DNA from 2 places in the Curtobacterium sp. LFS079 genome. Region 1 is predicted to be linked to the other one. Evidence: predicted binding sites of a transcription regulator. Region 1 holds the regulator's gene; the other holds the start of a gene.
The links. Region 1 encodes HrcA, which represses chaperone genes, less so after heat shock. Its sites were predicted from a motif close to TTNGCACTCGNNNNNNNCGAGTGCNAA; they were not measured.

Region 1 (6,425 bases):
ACCACCATCTTTGAGCCGAAGCCCAGGCGGGTCAGGAACATCTTCATCTGTTCGGGCGTGGTGTTCTGGGCCTCGTCGAGGATGATGAACGCGTCGTTGAGGGTCCGGCCGCGCATGTAGGCCAGCGGTGCCACTTCGATTGTCCCGGCGGCCATGAGGCGGGGAATCGACTCCGGATCGATCATGTCGTGCAGGGCGTCGTAGAGCGGCCGCAGGTAGGGGTCGATCTTGTCGTTCAGGGTCCCGGGCAGGAAGCCAAGCCTCTCGCCTGCCTCCACGGCGGGGCGGGTGAGGATGATGCGGGTGACTTCCTTCATCTGGAGCGCCTGCACGGCCTTGGCCATGGCAAGGTAGGTCTTGCCGGTGCCCGCGGGTCCGATGCCGAAAATGACCGTGTTGTCGTCAATGGCGTCGACGTAGTTCTTCTGGTTGAGCGTCTTCGGCCTGATGGTACGGCCGCGGCTGGAAAGGATGTTGTGGGTCAGCACGTCCACCGGGCTTTGGACTGTCTGGCTGCGCAGGAGCGAAACAAGCTGCTTCAGGGCGTCGGGGTTGACCACCGTTCCCTTTGCCACCAGGCCCCGGACTTCTTCGAGGAGGCGCATGATCCGTGGAACATCGGCGGGCGGGCCGCTGAAGGAGAGTTCATTGCCGCGGACGTGGAAGTCGATGCCGGGAAACTGCTCCTCGATGTAACGCAGCGCCTCGTCATGACTGCCCAGCGACTGAACCATCTGATCCGCATTGTCGAAAACGACCACCTCTGTCCGGACGCCCGGAACAGAATGCGGAAATTCGGCCGGAACCGTCTCGGCGCTGCCAGCCCGTGGCCGCCCGTTCAAATCAGTCATGGTGTTGGCCGTGTGGCCTGTACTCCTCCGCTGTGGATGTATCCGTGTCGATCTTCCCGGGTACCGCGCCTGCCGGCAGGACAACCGCTTCCCGGAATGATTCCAATCCTACGCCAGCAGCCTCCCGCCCCGGTGGCAGCAGTTCCGGCCTGCCGTGCACCGTCCGCTTTGGTATCAACTCAGTATCGGCCGCGTATCAATAGCGTTTCAGTTCGGCCCCGGAGCCCGGAAGCACGTTCGCGGGCCGCCGTGCTGTGCCAAGCTGAATAGGGACAAACCGTCCAACTGCCCGTTTCAGCGGGCAGCACACCGTCCTGCCGTACCGGCAGGACACAACAGCAGGAATCGGGCATCAATACAGCAGCGAGCACCCGCAGGGAAGGCAAGCGGAACCATTCCGTCTTGTTCGCTTCCGCGCTGGCCGGTGCCCTCCTCCTGAGTGGCTGCATCGCCGATAACGGGACCGTGCAGCAGGCCGGGGCTCCGGAGACGCTGCGGCAGCAACAGGTCCAGAACGCCCCATCGAGCAACGCGCCGCTGGAGACGACCCAGGCCTCAAACAAAGTGCCCGTCTACTGGATCGGCCGCAACGGCGACGGGGTCGCACTGCACCGCGAATTCCGCGACAACCCCGGCACCGAAAACCCCATCACCACGGCCCTGCGCACCATGATGACCGCGAAGCCCCTCGACCACGACTTCTTCACCCCGTGGCAGGAACCAAGCAGCCTCGCGACCTCGATTTCAGGCAAGAACGTCGTCACGGTGGACGTTTCCCGTGACGCCTTCAATTCAAACCTCGACGCTGGCATGGCACAGCTCGCCGTACAGCAGCTCGTGTACACGGCCACGGCAGCCGCTGCCAGTTCGGGGCTGATCGACTCCGGACAGCAGATCCAGGTGGTCATCCTGGTGGACGGCCACAAGGACTTCATGGCCTTCGGGCAGGTCAAGCTGGGTGCGCCCATGGTCCGGGACGCATCCAAGGTGGCGCCGGTCTGGATCATCGACCCGCAGGAAGACCTCACTCTGGCCAGCGGCCCGGTGAAGTTCAACGGCCGGGCCACCGTCGAGGGAGCCAAGCTGAAATGGCAGCTTTTCCGTGAGGCTGCCAACGGCGAAAAGGCTCTCTACCTTGATGGTCAAACGACCGCTTCAGCGGTGCCGGGACAGGGCGGAACATTCACTTTCACCGTCAGCCTCGGCACGGGCCGCTATGAGCTGAGGGTCACGTTGCCGGCCCAGGCCGGCGACCCCGAGTCCACCGACACCCGTTCCTTCAACGTCGGCTGATCCCTTTCAACGCCAGCGTCCGAGGACGTCGCTGGCCAGCACGATCGCAGCAGGTCCGGCGGTTGACGAACGCAGCACGTGCTTGCCCAGAAGCGCGGTCACGGCGCCTTCGTCGGCCAGCCGGGTGACTTCGCGCGGGGTGATCCCGCCTTCCGGCCCCACCAGAAGCAGCACCTCGCGCACCCCGTCCGCGCCGCCGTCGGGCAGGCCTTCCAGCCAGTCCCCGAGGGCCGCGCGCAGGGGACGCTTGGCGTCCTCGTGCAGGATGACGGCGAGATCGGCCGCGGCCACCGCTTTGGCCAGCCCGGCACCGTCGACGGCGGGACGCACCTCAGGGATCCAGGCCCGCCGGGCCTGCTTCGCGGCTGCCCCCACCACGGACTGCCATTTGGCGTGGGCCTTGGCCGCCCGTTCGCCTTTCCAGCGCACGATCGACCGTTCCGACTGCCACGGGATGACCGCGTCGACGCCGAGTTCCGTGGCCGTTTCGATGGCCAGTTCGTCCCGGTCGCCCTTGGCCAGGGCCTGCACAAGCACGAGGCGGACGGCAGGCCTGGCCTCTTCGCGGAGCTCCACGGCCTCGACCGTCAAAGTCCCCTGGCCCGCTTCGAGGACCCGGCCCACCAGCCGGGTGCCGGCGCCGTCGGCGATGTCCACGGCTTCCCCGGTTTCGAGGCGCTTGACCGTGACGGCGTGGCGGGCTTCGGCGCCGTCGAGGACGAAGGTGCCGCCGGGCACCAAACCCTCAAGAGCACCGGCCGGGACGAAGAAGACGGGGTTGCTCATTGCTAAAGGTTACCGGGGCTACAGGTTACCGAGCTTGTCCCGCAGCTTCGCGAACATGCCGCCGCTGGCAACCAGCTTGCCTTCGGTGAACTGTTCGCCGCGCAGCTTGGCGAGCTGGCGCAGCAGGTCCTCCTGGGCGGCGTCGAGCTTGCCGGGAGTCTCGACGTGCAGGTGCACCTTCAGGTCGCCGCGGCCGTAACCCCGCAGGTGGGTGACGCCGAGGCCCCGGAGGGTGATGACCTCGCCGGACTGGGTGCCGGACTTGACGTCGACTTCCTGCGGCCCGTCGAAGGTGTCGAACGTGAGCTCGGTGCCGAGCGCGGCCGCGGTCATGGGCACGCTGAGGGTCGCGTGCAGGTCATCGCCCTCGCGGGTGAAGGTGGCATCGCCGTTGACGCGGATCTCGACGTACAGGTCGCCGGACGGACCGCCGGCGGGACCGGCTTCACCCTGGCCGGAAAGCTGTATCCGGGTGCCCGTGCCGACGCCGGCAGGCACCTTGATGGTCAGCGAACGGCGGCTGCGGATGCGGCCCTGGCCGTTGCACTCGTTGCAGGGGTCCTTGATGACGGTGCCGAAACCCTCGCAGGAACCGCAGGGGGCGGCGGTCATGACCTGGCCGAGGATGGAGCGGACTGCGCGCTGGACCTGGCCGCTGCCGCCACAGATGTCGCAGCGTTCCGGGTGGGTGCCCGGCTGGCAGCAGGAGCCGTCGCAGCTGGGGCAGACGACGGCGGTGTCCACCTCGAGCTTCTTGTTCACTCCGAAGACGGCGTCCTTGAGGTCCACACGGACGCTGATCAGCGCATCCTGTCCGCGGCGGGTGCGTGAAGCCGGGCCCTGCATTCCGCCACCACCGCCGAAGAAGGTGTCGAAGATGTCCTGGAAGGCGAAGCCCTGGCCTGCGTAGCCGCCGCCGAAGCCGTTGTCCGTACCGTTCTCGTTGCCTGTGGCGTCATAGACGCGGCGCTTCTGGGGGTCGGAGAGGACCTCATAGGCGTGGGTGACGGCCTTGAACTGCTCGGCGACGTCCTCCCCCGGGTTGACGTCGGGGTGCAGTTTCCGCGCGAGCTTGCGGTAAGCCTTCTTGATCTCCTCGCCGGTAGCTTCCGGCGAGACGCCCAGGACGTCGTAGTGGCTGCTCAAAATCTGTATCTCTTCCTTGTTGTCCTGCTGTTCTTGCTGCGACGGATCCGGCTGGCCTCAGCTGCCGAGGATCCTCGAAAGGTAACGTGCCACCGCTCGGACGGCGGCCATGCTGCTGGGATAGTCCATACGGGTGGGCCCGAGGATCCCGATCTTCGCGGCGGACCCCGGCCCGTACCCGGTGGCGACCACGGAGGCTTCGGACAATCCGTCGTACGGGTTTTCACGGCCGATGCTGACTGTGACGCCGCGCGGATCCTCGGCCATTTCGGAGAGCAGGCGGAGCATGACCACCTGCTCTTCCAATGCTTCCAGGACCGGGCCGATGCTCAACGGGAAGTCGACGTTGGACCGGGCGAGGTTGGCGGTGCCAGCCATCATCATCCGTTCGTCACGGCTGCTTTCCGCCAGCTTGTCCAGGCCGCGGGCCAGCACGGCGGCCGTACCCTGCAGTGACGGCGGGCAGAGCGCGACCACGGGAGCCAGCAGCTGCGGCAGGTGCGCCAGCGGCGCCCCGGCGATACTGGCGAGGAACCGTCCGCGCAGCAGGGTGAGGTCTTCGTCGCTCACGTCCATTCCGGCGTCGACGACCCTTTGTTCGACCTTGCCGCTGTCTGCGATCAGCACCACGAGCACCTGCCGCGGTGCCAGGAGCACGAACTCAATGTGCCGCAGTTTGGCCCGGTTGGAATGCGGGTACTGGACGACGGCGACCTGGTTGGTCAGCTGCGAAAGCAACCGGACCGTGCGCTCCAGGATGTCCTCGACGTCGCCGGATTCCTCCAGAAGCGAGTGGATGGCCCGGCGCTCCGCCGCGGAAAGCGGCTTCACCGCCGAAATGCGGTCCACGAAGAGCCGGTAGCCCTTGTCCGTGGGAATGCGCCCGGCGCTGGTGTGCGGCGCCGCGATAAGGCCTTCTTCTTCGAGGAGGGCCATGTCATTGCGGATGGTGGCACTGGAAACGCCCAGATGGTGCCGTTCCACCAACGCCTTCGAGCCGACGGGTTCGCGCGAGTGCACGTAGTCTTCGACGATGGCACGCAGCACTTCCAGCTTGCGTGGCTCGCTCATGCCTGCCTCCCTCGGACCTTCCCGCCCCTGGATTCTCTTACATCTGTCCCGCGGCCGCCGCCTTGGCGGATCCCGCAAGTCTTAGCACTCAACATGCCCAAGTGCTAACAAGTCTAGTATGTGCCGGACCGTTGTTAGCATTGGTACCGCTCGCGGCGAACAAGCTTCGCCCGCGGCCGGCGCCTTCCGGCAGCCGGAACAATCCCCGACAGCGAAGTGGTGTGACACTGTGTCCTACGACAACTGGGGCCCCGGAGCGCTTTCCGCTCCCGCCAAACGGGCGCTTCCCGAGGTTCCGGCCGAGCACGGAATGGTCCTCGAGGACGTGCAGTCCGGCTGGGTGGGCGCGGTGGTCCGCATCGAAAAGTCCGGAGGCATGCACATTGTCGCCCTTGAAGACCGGCACGGCAGGACCAAGTCCTTCCGGCTCGGGTTCGGCTTCCTGCTGGACGGACAGCCGGTCAAGCTCCTTCCTCCGGTATCGCGTGCGGCGCCCGGCGCCGCCCCTGCGGGCCGCACCGCGTCCGGTTCCGTCAAGGTGGCCGGACAGCGCGCCCAAGTGGCCAAGGCCAGCCGCATCTGGGTGGAAGGCAAGCACGACGCCGAACTCGTCGAGAAAGTCTGGGGTGACGACCTCCGCGTGGAGGGCATCGTCGTCGAGCCCCTGCACGGCATCGACGACCTGAGGGCCGCCGTCGCCGGCTTCTCCCCCGGCCCTGGGCGCAAGCTCGGCATCCTGGTTGACCACCTGGTGCCGGATTCCAAGGAATCCCGCATCGCCGCCGAGGCGATGGCCCTGCCGGGTGCGGCAGGGAACGTCCTCATCGTCGGGCACCCCTATGTGGACGTGTGGCAGGCCATCCGGCCCAGGACCCTCGGTATCGATCATTGGCCGGAAATCCCCCGCGGATCCGACTGGAAGACGGGCATCCTGAAGGCCTTCGCTTGGCCGCATGCCACAGCCGAAGACGTCGGCCTTGGCTGGCAGAAACTCCTGGGCGCGGTGCGCAGCTACGCAGACCTCGAAGCTTCCCTCCTGGGCCGCGTGGAAGAGGTCATCGACTTCCTGACTGCCCCCTGAGCCCGTATCTCCCCGGGGACCGGCAAGGCGCCATGCCGCGCACCTGGTCTCCGCATGCACTCCCGACCCAGTATTCTGGGACAGCAACACCACCGGACCCAAGCGCCTTAAGGAAGACACAGTGGCAGAGAACGCTCCCGACGGGATGGACGCTCCGAAGGGCCAGCCCCAGTACCACGGCGTCCCCGCCAACGCTC
Region 2 (6,425 bases), on a different contig from region 1:
CCGATCTCGGCGAAATCCGGGTGCAGCAGGACCCCGGTCCTGCCGATATCCGCCCGAACGTCAGGACGCAGCAGTTCCCGCTCCAGGGCAAGCACCACATCCTCGGCCGGAAGTTCGCCGGAGGGCAGGATTTCGTCGTCGAGTTCACTGAACAGGTCGGCCTGGCCGAAGATGCCGGACTCGCCGAAAAGGGCCGGCTCGGCGTGCCTTTTCGATGCGGCGCCAGGAGCCGCCGCGGTAGCGGAAAGGGGTACCGACGCGGCAGCCGCAACGGGAGTGGCTGCGCCGACAGCGGACGCCGGCTGCTGAGCGCCGGGGAACCCGGGGCCGACCGGTGCGGCGGTTCCTTGCTGGTAGGCCAGGGCAACGGCCCGGGCGCGTACGTCCGCGGCCTCGTTGAGGTCATGGCCCGCGTGCCCCTTGACCCATTCGAAGGTGTACTTGCGGCCCGCGATGGCTTGGTCGATTTCCTTCAGGAGGTCCACGTTGAGCACCGGCTTGCCGTCCGCCTTGCGCCAGCCTTTACGCTTCCATCCGGCCATCCACTTGGTGATGCAGTTGATGACGTACTGGCTGTCACACAGGATCCGGAGGTCTTCCTGGGGCAGGTGGGCAGTGGACTTGAAGAGGTCCAGCACGGCCATCAGTTCACCTTGGTTGTTGGTGCCGTGCGGCCAGCCCCCTGCCTGCCAACAGGAGTCGTCAACGTACCAGGCCCAGCCTGCAGGCCCGGGATTGCCGAGGGCGGAGCCGTCGGCGGCAGCAATAATCGTCATGCCTTCAATCCTGCCAGACGGCACTGACAGCGGAGCCCACCGGGAGGGAGGCCGGGAAGGACGACCCGGAAAAGGGCCCGGAAAACGCCGACGGCGGCTCCCACCGAAGTGGGAACCGCCGTCGGGCGCTATAGCGGGAGGGCTGGGCCCACGCGCCCGGGGGACCCGCTGTGCAACGCGCTCTGCGCGCTGAACAGCGGGAGGGCTGGGCCCACGCGCCCGGGGGACCCGCTGTGCAACGCGCTCTGCGCGCTGAACAGCGGGAGGGCGTGGGGATTAGAAGCCGCCCATGCCGCCCATCTCGTCGGCGCCGGGGCCTGCCGGGGCAGACTTCTCAGGCTTGTCGGCAACAACGGCCTCGGTGGTCAGGAACAGGCCGGCGATGGAGGCAGCGTTCTGCAGGGCAGAGCGGGTGACCTTGACCGGGTCGTTGACGCCGGCAGCCAGCAGGTCCTCGTAAACGCCGGTGGCGGCGTTCAGGCCGTGGCCGGACGGCAGGCCGCGGACCTTGTCCACCACAACGCCCGGCTCGAGGCCGGCGTTGAAGGCGATCTGCTTCAGCGGAGCGTCGATGGCAACGCGGACGATGTTCGCACCGGTTGCTTCGTCGCCTTCGAGCTGCAGGTTGGCGAATGCCTTGGCACCGGACTGGATGAGGGCAACGCCACCACCGGCCACGATGCCTTCTTCAACGGCAGCCTTCGCGTTGCGGACGGCGTCCTCGATGCGGTGCTTGCGTTCCTTAAGCTCGACCTCGGTTGCGGCACCGGCCTTGATGACTGCAACGCCGCCGGCCAGCTTGGCCAGGCGTTCCTGCAGCTTCTCGCGGTCGTAGTCGGAGTCGGAGTTCTCGATCTCGGCACGGATCTGGGCCACGCGGCCGGCGATCTGCTCGGCGTCGCCGGCACCTTCGACGATGGTGGTCTCGTCCTTGGTGACGACAATCTTGCGCGCCTGGCCCAGCAGTTCGAGGCTGGCGTTCTCCAGGCTGAGGCCGACCTCGGAGGAGATGACCTGGCCACCGGTGAGGATGGCGATGTCGGCGAGCTGGGCCTTGCGGCGGTCACCGAAGCCCGGTGCCTTGACGGCGACGGACTTGAAGGTGCCACGGATCTTGTTGACGATCAGGGTGGCCAGGGCCTCGCCCTCGATGTCTTCGGCGATGATCAGCAGCGGCTTGTTGGACTGCATGACCTTCTCCAGGACCGTGACGAGTTCCTTCACGTTGGAGATCTTGGAGTTGACGATCAGGATGTACGGGTCTTCGAGGACCGTTTCCTGGCGCTCTGCGTCGGTGACGAAGTAAGCCGAGATGTAACCCTTGTCGAAGCGCATGCCCTCGGTGAGCTCAAGCTCCAGGCCGAAGGTGTTGGACTCCTCGACGGTGATGACACCTTCCTTGCCGACCTTGTCCAGGGCTTCGGCGATGAGGCTGCCGATTTCGGTGTCGCCGGCGGAGATCGACGCGGTGGCGGCGATTTCTTCCTTGGTTTCGATTTCCTTGGCGGAGTTCAGCAGTTCGGCGATGACGGCGTCAACGGCCTTCTCGATGCCGCGCTTGAGGGACAGCGGGTCGGCACCGGCGGCAACGTTGCGCAGGCCTTCCTTGACCAGGGCCTGCGCCAGCACGGTAGCGGTGGTGGTGCCGTCGCCAGCGACGTCATCCGTCTTCTTGGCAACTTCCTTGACCAGCTCGGCGCCGATCTTCTCGTAAGGATCGTCGAGCTCGATCTCCTTGGCGATGGAAACACCATCGTTGGTGATCGTGGGGGCGCCCCACTTCTTCTCGAGGACGACGTTGCGGCCACGCGGGCCGAGGGTGACCTTGACGGCGTCGGCGAGGATGTTCAGACCCCGCTCGAGACCGCGGCGTGCCTCTTCATCAAATGCAATGATCTTGGCCATAACGGCGGTAGTCCTTTCGGGACAGTCGATAAGAAGGAGCCCTGCAGTGGTGCCCGCGACGGACGGCCCGTTCCTTGCGGCCTCTGTATGCCGCGCAGTCCGAACCTCACCCCAGCAAGGTTTCTTGATCCCCCTGGCACTTATGCGTCCCCTAAGCGGCCGGAGCCGGCAGCGGATTAGCAGTCGATGCCAGTGAGTGCTAAGTCAATAATTAGCACTCACCCGTGGAGAGTGCAAGCAGTAGCCTGCCCGGACAGCCAAGTAGCGGGACCGTGTTCGCCAGCAGTGATCATCCGCAGCTCATGAAGCGGAGGAGCGTGTGGCCGTTTCCTTGCCGTCAACCTTCGCTGTGTTGTCCGGGCCGTAGGTCAAAACCATGTAGTTCGCCGAAGTGATGTCACCATTGGCGTCGAAGCCGATGGAGCCTGATTCGCCCTCGTAATCGGGCGTCTTGCCGGCCTTCAGGACCTCGAGGCATTCCCGGTAGCTGCTGCAGGCGGTCCGCTCCCCTGCGGCGGCGGCCTTCGGCATCACCCCGCCGGAGACGGTGGTGAGCCACGCCGCGACTGACGCTCCGGCGTCGTCCTCCGCTGCGGCTGCGGCAATGGCCGCCAGGTTCACGGCGTCAAACGTTTCGGCCGCGAAGGTCATGTCCTTCAATCCCGGGTCGACACCCACCAGTTCATTCTGGAAGTCCGTCCCCGGGAAGGCCCCGGGCAGCACTCCACGCGCGCCGTCCAGGCCGCCGGCACCCAGTTCGCTGCCGTACTGGCGGATGGCGCCGTCGCTGAGGATCAGTTTCTTTCCGGAGATTCCCGCGTTGACCAGCTCCGAAAGGGCAGCCTGCGCACCGCGCCGGGCAACGAGGACGACGGCGTCCGGGGCCGCATCCTTGAGCGTCGCGACGGCGGATCCGGCCTTGCCTTCGGCGAAGCCTGCCGCCGGCAGGACCTCCATGCCGAGCCGCTTGGCAGCGTCAGACACGGCGTCGGAGACCTGGCTGCCGTAGTCGCTGCTTTCGTGCAGCACGGCGAGCCGCCGGGCTCCGCCGTCGCGGGCAAGCTTTGCCAGCACGCTCCCTTGCACCGAATCGGCGGGCGCGGTGCGGAAGTAGTACCCTCCGCTCTTGTAACTGCTAAGTGCCGTTGACGTATTGGCAGGCGAAATCACCGGCACTTTGGCCCGGGCAAGGACGTCGATCGCCGCCGGGGCATGGCTGGAATCACTTGGTCCGATCACGACGTCGGCATGGGCGTCAAGCAGGGAGCGCGCCTGGGCGCCGGCGTCCCGGTTGAACGCCGCGGCATCGGCCGCGGGAGCGGGCGGGATCAGCTCCACAGGCCGGCCCTTGTGCCCGCCGGCAGCATTGATCTGTGCGATGGCAAGTTTGGCGGCAGCGAGTTCCGAGGAGTTCAGGAACGCCGAATCGCCCGAATTGTCGAGGATCAGACCGATCCTGAGGGTCCCGTCGCCGCTGGCTTCGACGCGGTCCAGGCGGGCATTTCCGCTCGGCGCGGCGCATGCCGGGATGCCGAAGAGCAGTCCCGGGACAAGGGCCAGCGCCCACAGACGGTGGTTGAACACTGGACGCCGGCGGAGCGCAGAAGGCACTAGATCAACCGGACGCTCTCTGCCTGCGGCCCCTTCTGGCCTTCGCCGAGTTCGAATTCCACCCGCTGGCCCTCTTCAAGGGCGCGGAAGCCGTCCATCTGGATGGCTGACCAGTGCACAAAGACGTCATCCCCGGTTTCATCCACAGTGATGAAGCCGTACCCCTTTTCGGCGTTGAACCATTTAACGGTCCCCAAAGCCATGTTCCCCACACTTTCAGTTTGCGTGCCGCCCCCGGGATCTCCGGAGCAGCTTCCACTACTGTAACCAAGCTCATGCGTGCGGGGGACGGCGGGGCGGGCATTGGGGACCAATGTTATTCACGCGTAACCGGCCGGGCCCACGACGGCGAGGGTTCCCTGGCCGAAGCGGAGCGAGGTCCAGTGGGGCTTAGTTGTACCCAGGGCCGAGGACGACGACGACCGGAACCTGGTACTGCGCGGTGTCCAGCAGTTCGGTGATGCCCAGGAGCTTGCCGAGCGCTTGTGCGTTGCCCTTCTGTGCCGGACCGTTGTAGAAGATCGCTGAGCCTTGCTGCGGCGCGCCCCGCCAGTTGCCGACGTCGGACAGCACCCAGCCGTCGTTCTGCACAGTCGTGGAAACCCTGCCGGCAAGGCCGCTGACGCCGGCACCGTTGTAGACAGCCACCGGAGTGGTCTTGTCGATGGCGGGAGCGCTTGGTGTCGGAGTCGGGGTGGGCGTGGGACTTGTGCTGGGGCTCGCACTGGGAGTGCGGCTTGCGGAGGGCGATGCCGAACCACTCTGCAGCGAGGCGCTCTGCTGGCTCTGCGGCGCCGACGAGGGGGCGGATTTTGGCAGGATCAGGAAAGCAGTCAGGCCGACCACCAGGGCCAGGGCGCCGAGGATCAGGACCGGCCACAGCGCCGGACGGGGTGCCGCTGCGACAACGCGGTGGACGCCCTGGCGCGAAGAGTTCTGCGGCACACGGTCGAATTCATCGCGGGCGAATTTGGTCATGATGAGACGGTCCTTGCTGCTTGCTGCTGGAATCAGCCCTGCACCGAAGCGCCGGCTCAGGCGTCGGATCCGAGGCGGCGGGCAGTGCGGGCCCGCTGACGTGACGTACGTAGTCTACGCAATCTCTTCACCAGCATGGGGTCATGCGCCAAGGCAGCTTCCGAGTCGATGAGCGCATTAAGCAGCTGGTAGTAGTGGGTTGCCGAAAGGTCGAAAAGTTCCCGGATGGCCTGTTCCTTGGCTCCGGCGTACTTCCACCACTGGCGTTCCAGGGCCAGCATCTGCTGTTCCCGTACACCGAGCGGGGAATCGCTGCGGACCTCAGCGGTGAGGTCATCCAATGCCCATCCGCCGCTTCCGGGCGCCATGGTTTCCTGCGCGGGCTCTGCCACGACACGCTCCTTCGACGCTTGCCAACACAATCCCTCCCCATGGTATCCGCCGAATAACAGCTGTGTCATTTAGCCGGGCCGTTTCGCGGCCGGGCCGGGCACGGGAAGAATGGAACCGTGGGAAGCGACGACGCTCTGTTTGAACTGGAAACCGGAAGCAGCTCCGCGGATTTCGAGGAGCTCTGCGGCCTGCCGCTGTCCGCGCTCGTGGCCCCGGACTGGGCCGACGCACTTGCCGGAGTGGAGGCCGAACTCCGCTCGGTGTTGGGGTTCGTTGCCTCGGAGGCGGCCCGCGGTACAGAGGTCCTGCCCGCCGCGGCAGACCTGCTGCGTGCGTTCCGCCAGCCCCTTTCCGGCGTGAAGGTGCTGATCCTGGGCCAGGATCCCTACCCGACGCCTGGCCACCCCATCGGACTCTCCTTCTCGGTGTCTGGACGCACCCGGCCGATTCCCCGCAGCCTGGCGAACATCTACCGCGAAATGGAATCCGACCTCGGCCTGCCGCCGCGGACGCATGGTGACCTCAGCGCCTGGAGCCGGGAAGGAATCCTGCTGCTGAACCGCGTGCTGAGCGTCGCCGCGGGAGCCGCCGGGTCCCACCGGGGCAAAGGCTGGGAGGCTATTACGACGGCGGCAGTCACCGCCGTCGCCGGCCGCCGCACCGCGGACGGGAAGCGCAAGCCGCTGGTCGCCATCCTCTGGGGGAAGGACGCCGCGGCAGTACAACCACTCCTGGACGGAACGCCGTCGATCTCTTCGGCCC

Region 2: groL (chaperonin GroEL) is a predicted target of HrcA. The motif match lies at 2,858-2,884, and genes of this name have one in related genera.

The regions. Positions count from the first base shown of each region.
Region 1 covers NZ_JBFPFO010000008.1:157,173-163,597, reverse strand. The annotation lists gene ACNQPB_RS14445 (PhoH family protein) at 1-851, opposite strand, end outside; gene ACNQPB_RS14440 (GerMN domain-containing protein) at 1,254-2,144, shown strand; gene ACNQPB_RS14435 (16S rRNA (uracil(1498)-N(3))-methyltransferase) at 2,151-2,930, opposite strand; gene dnaJ (molecular chaperone DnaJ) at 2,949-4,076, opposite strand; gene hrcA (heat-inducible transcriptional repressor HrcA) at 4,134-5,147, opposite strand; gene ACNQPB_RS14420 (DUF3097 domain-containing protein) at 5,377-6,228, shown strand; gene ACNQPB_RS14415 (DUF4870 domain-containing protein) at 6,350-6,425, shown strand, end outside.
Region 2 covers NZ_JBFPFO010000010.1:109,423-115,847, forward strand. The annotation lists gene ACNQPB_RS15730 (RNase H family protein) at 1-776, opposite strand, end outside; gene groL (chaperonin GroEL) at 1,053-2,681, opposite strand; gene ACNQPB_RS15740 (ABC transporter substrate-binding protein) at 2,982-4,265, opposite strand; gene ACNQPB_RS15745 (cold-shock protein) at 4,292-4,495, opposite strand; gene ACNQPB_RS15750 (LytR C-terminal domain-containing protein) at 4,683-5,270, opposite strand; gene ACNQPB_RS15755 (DUF3263 domain-containing protein) at 5,327-5,662, opposite strand; gene ACNQPB_RS15760 (uracil-DNA glycosylase) at 5,780-6,425, shown strand, end outside.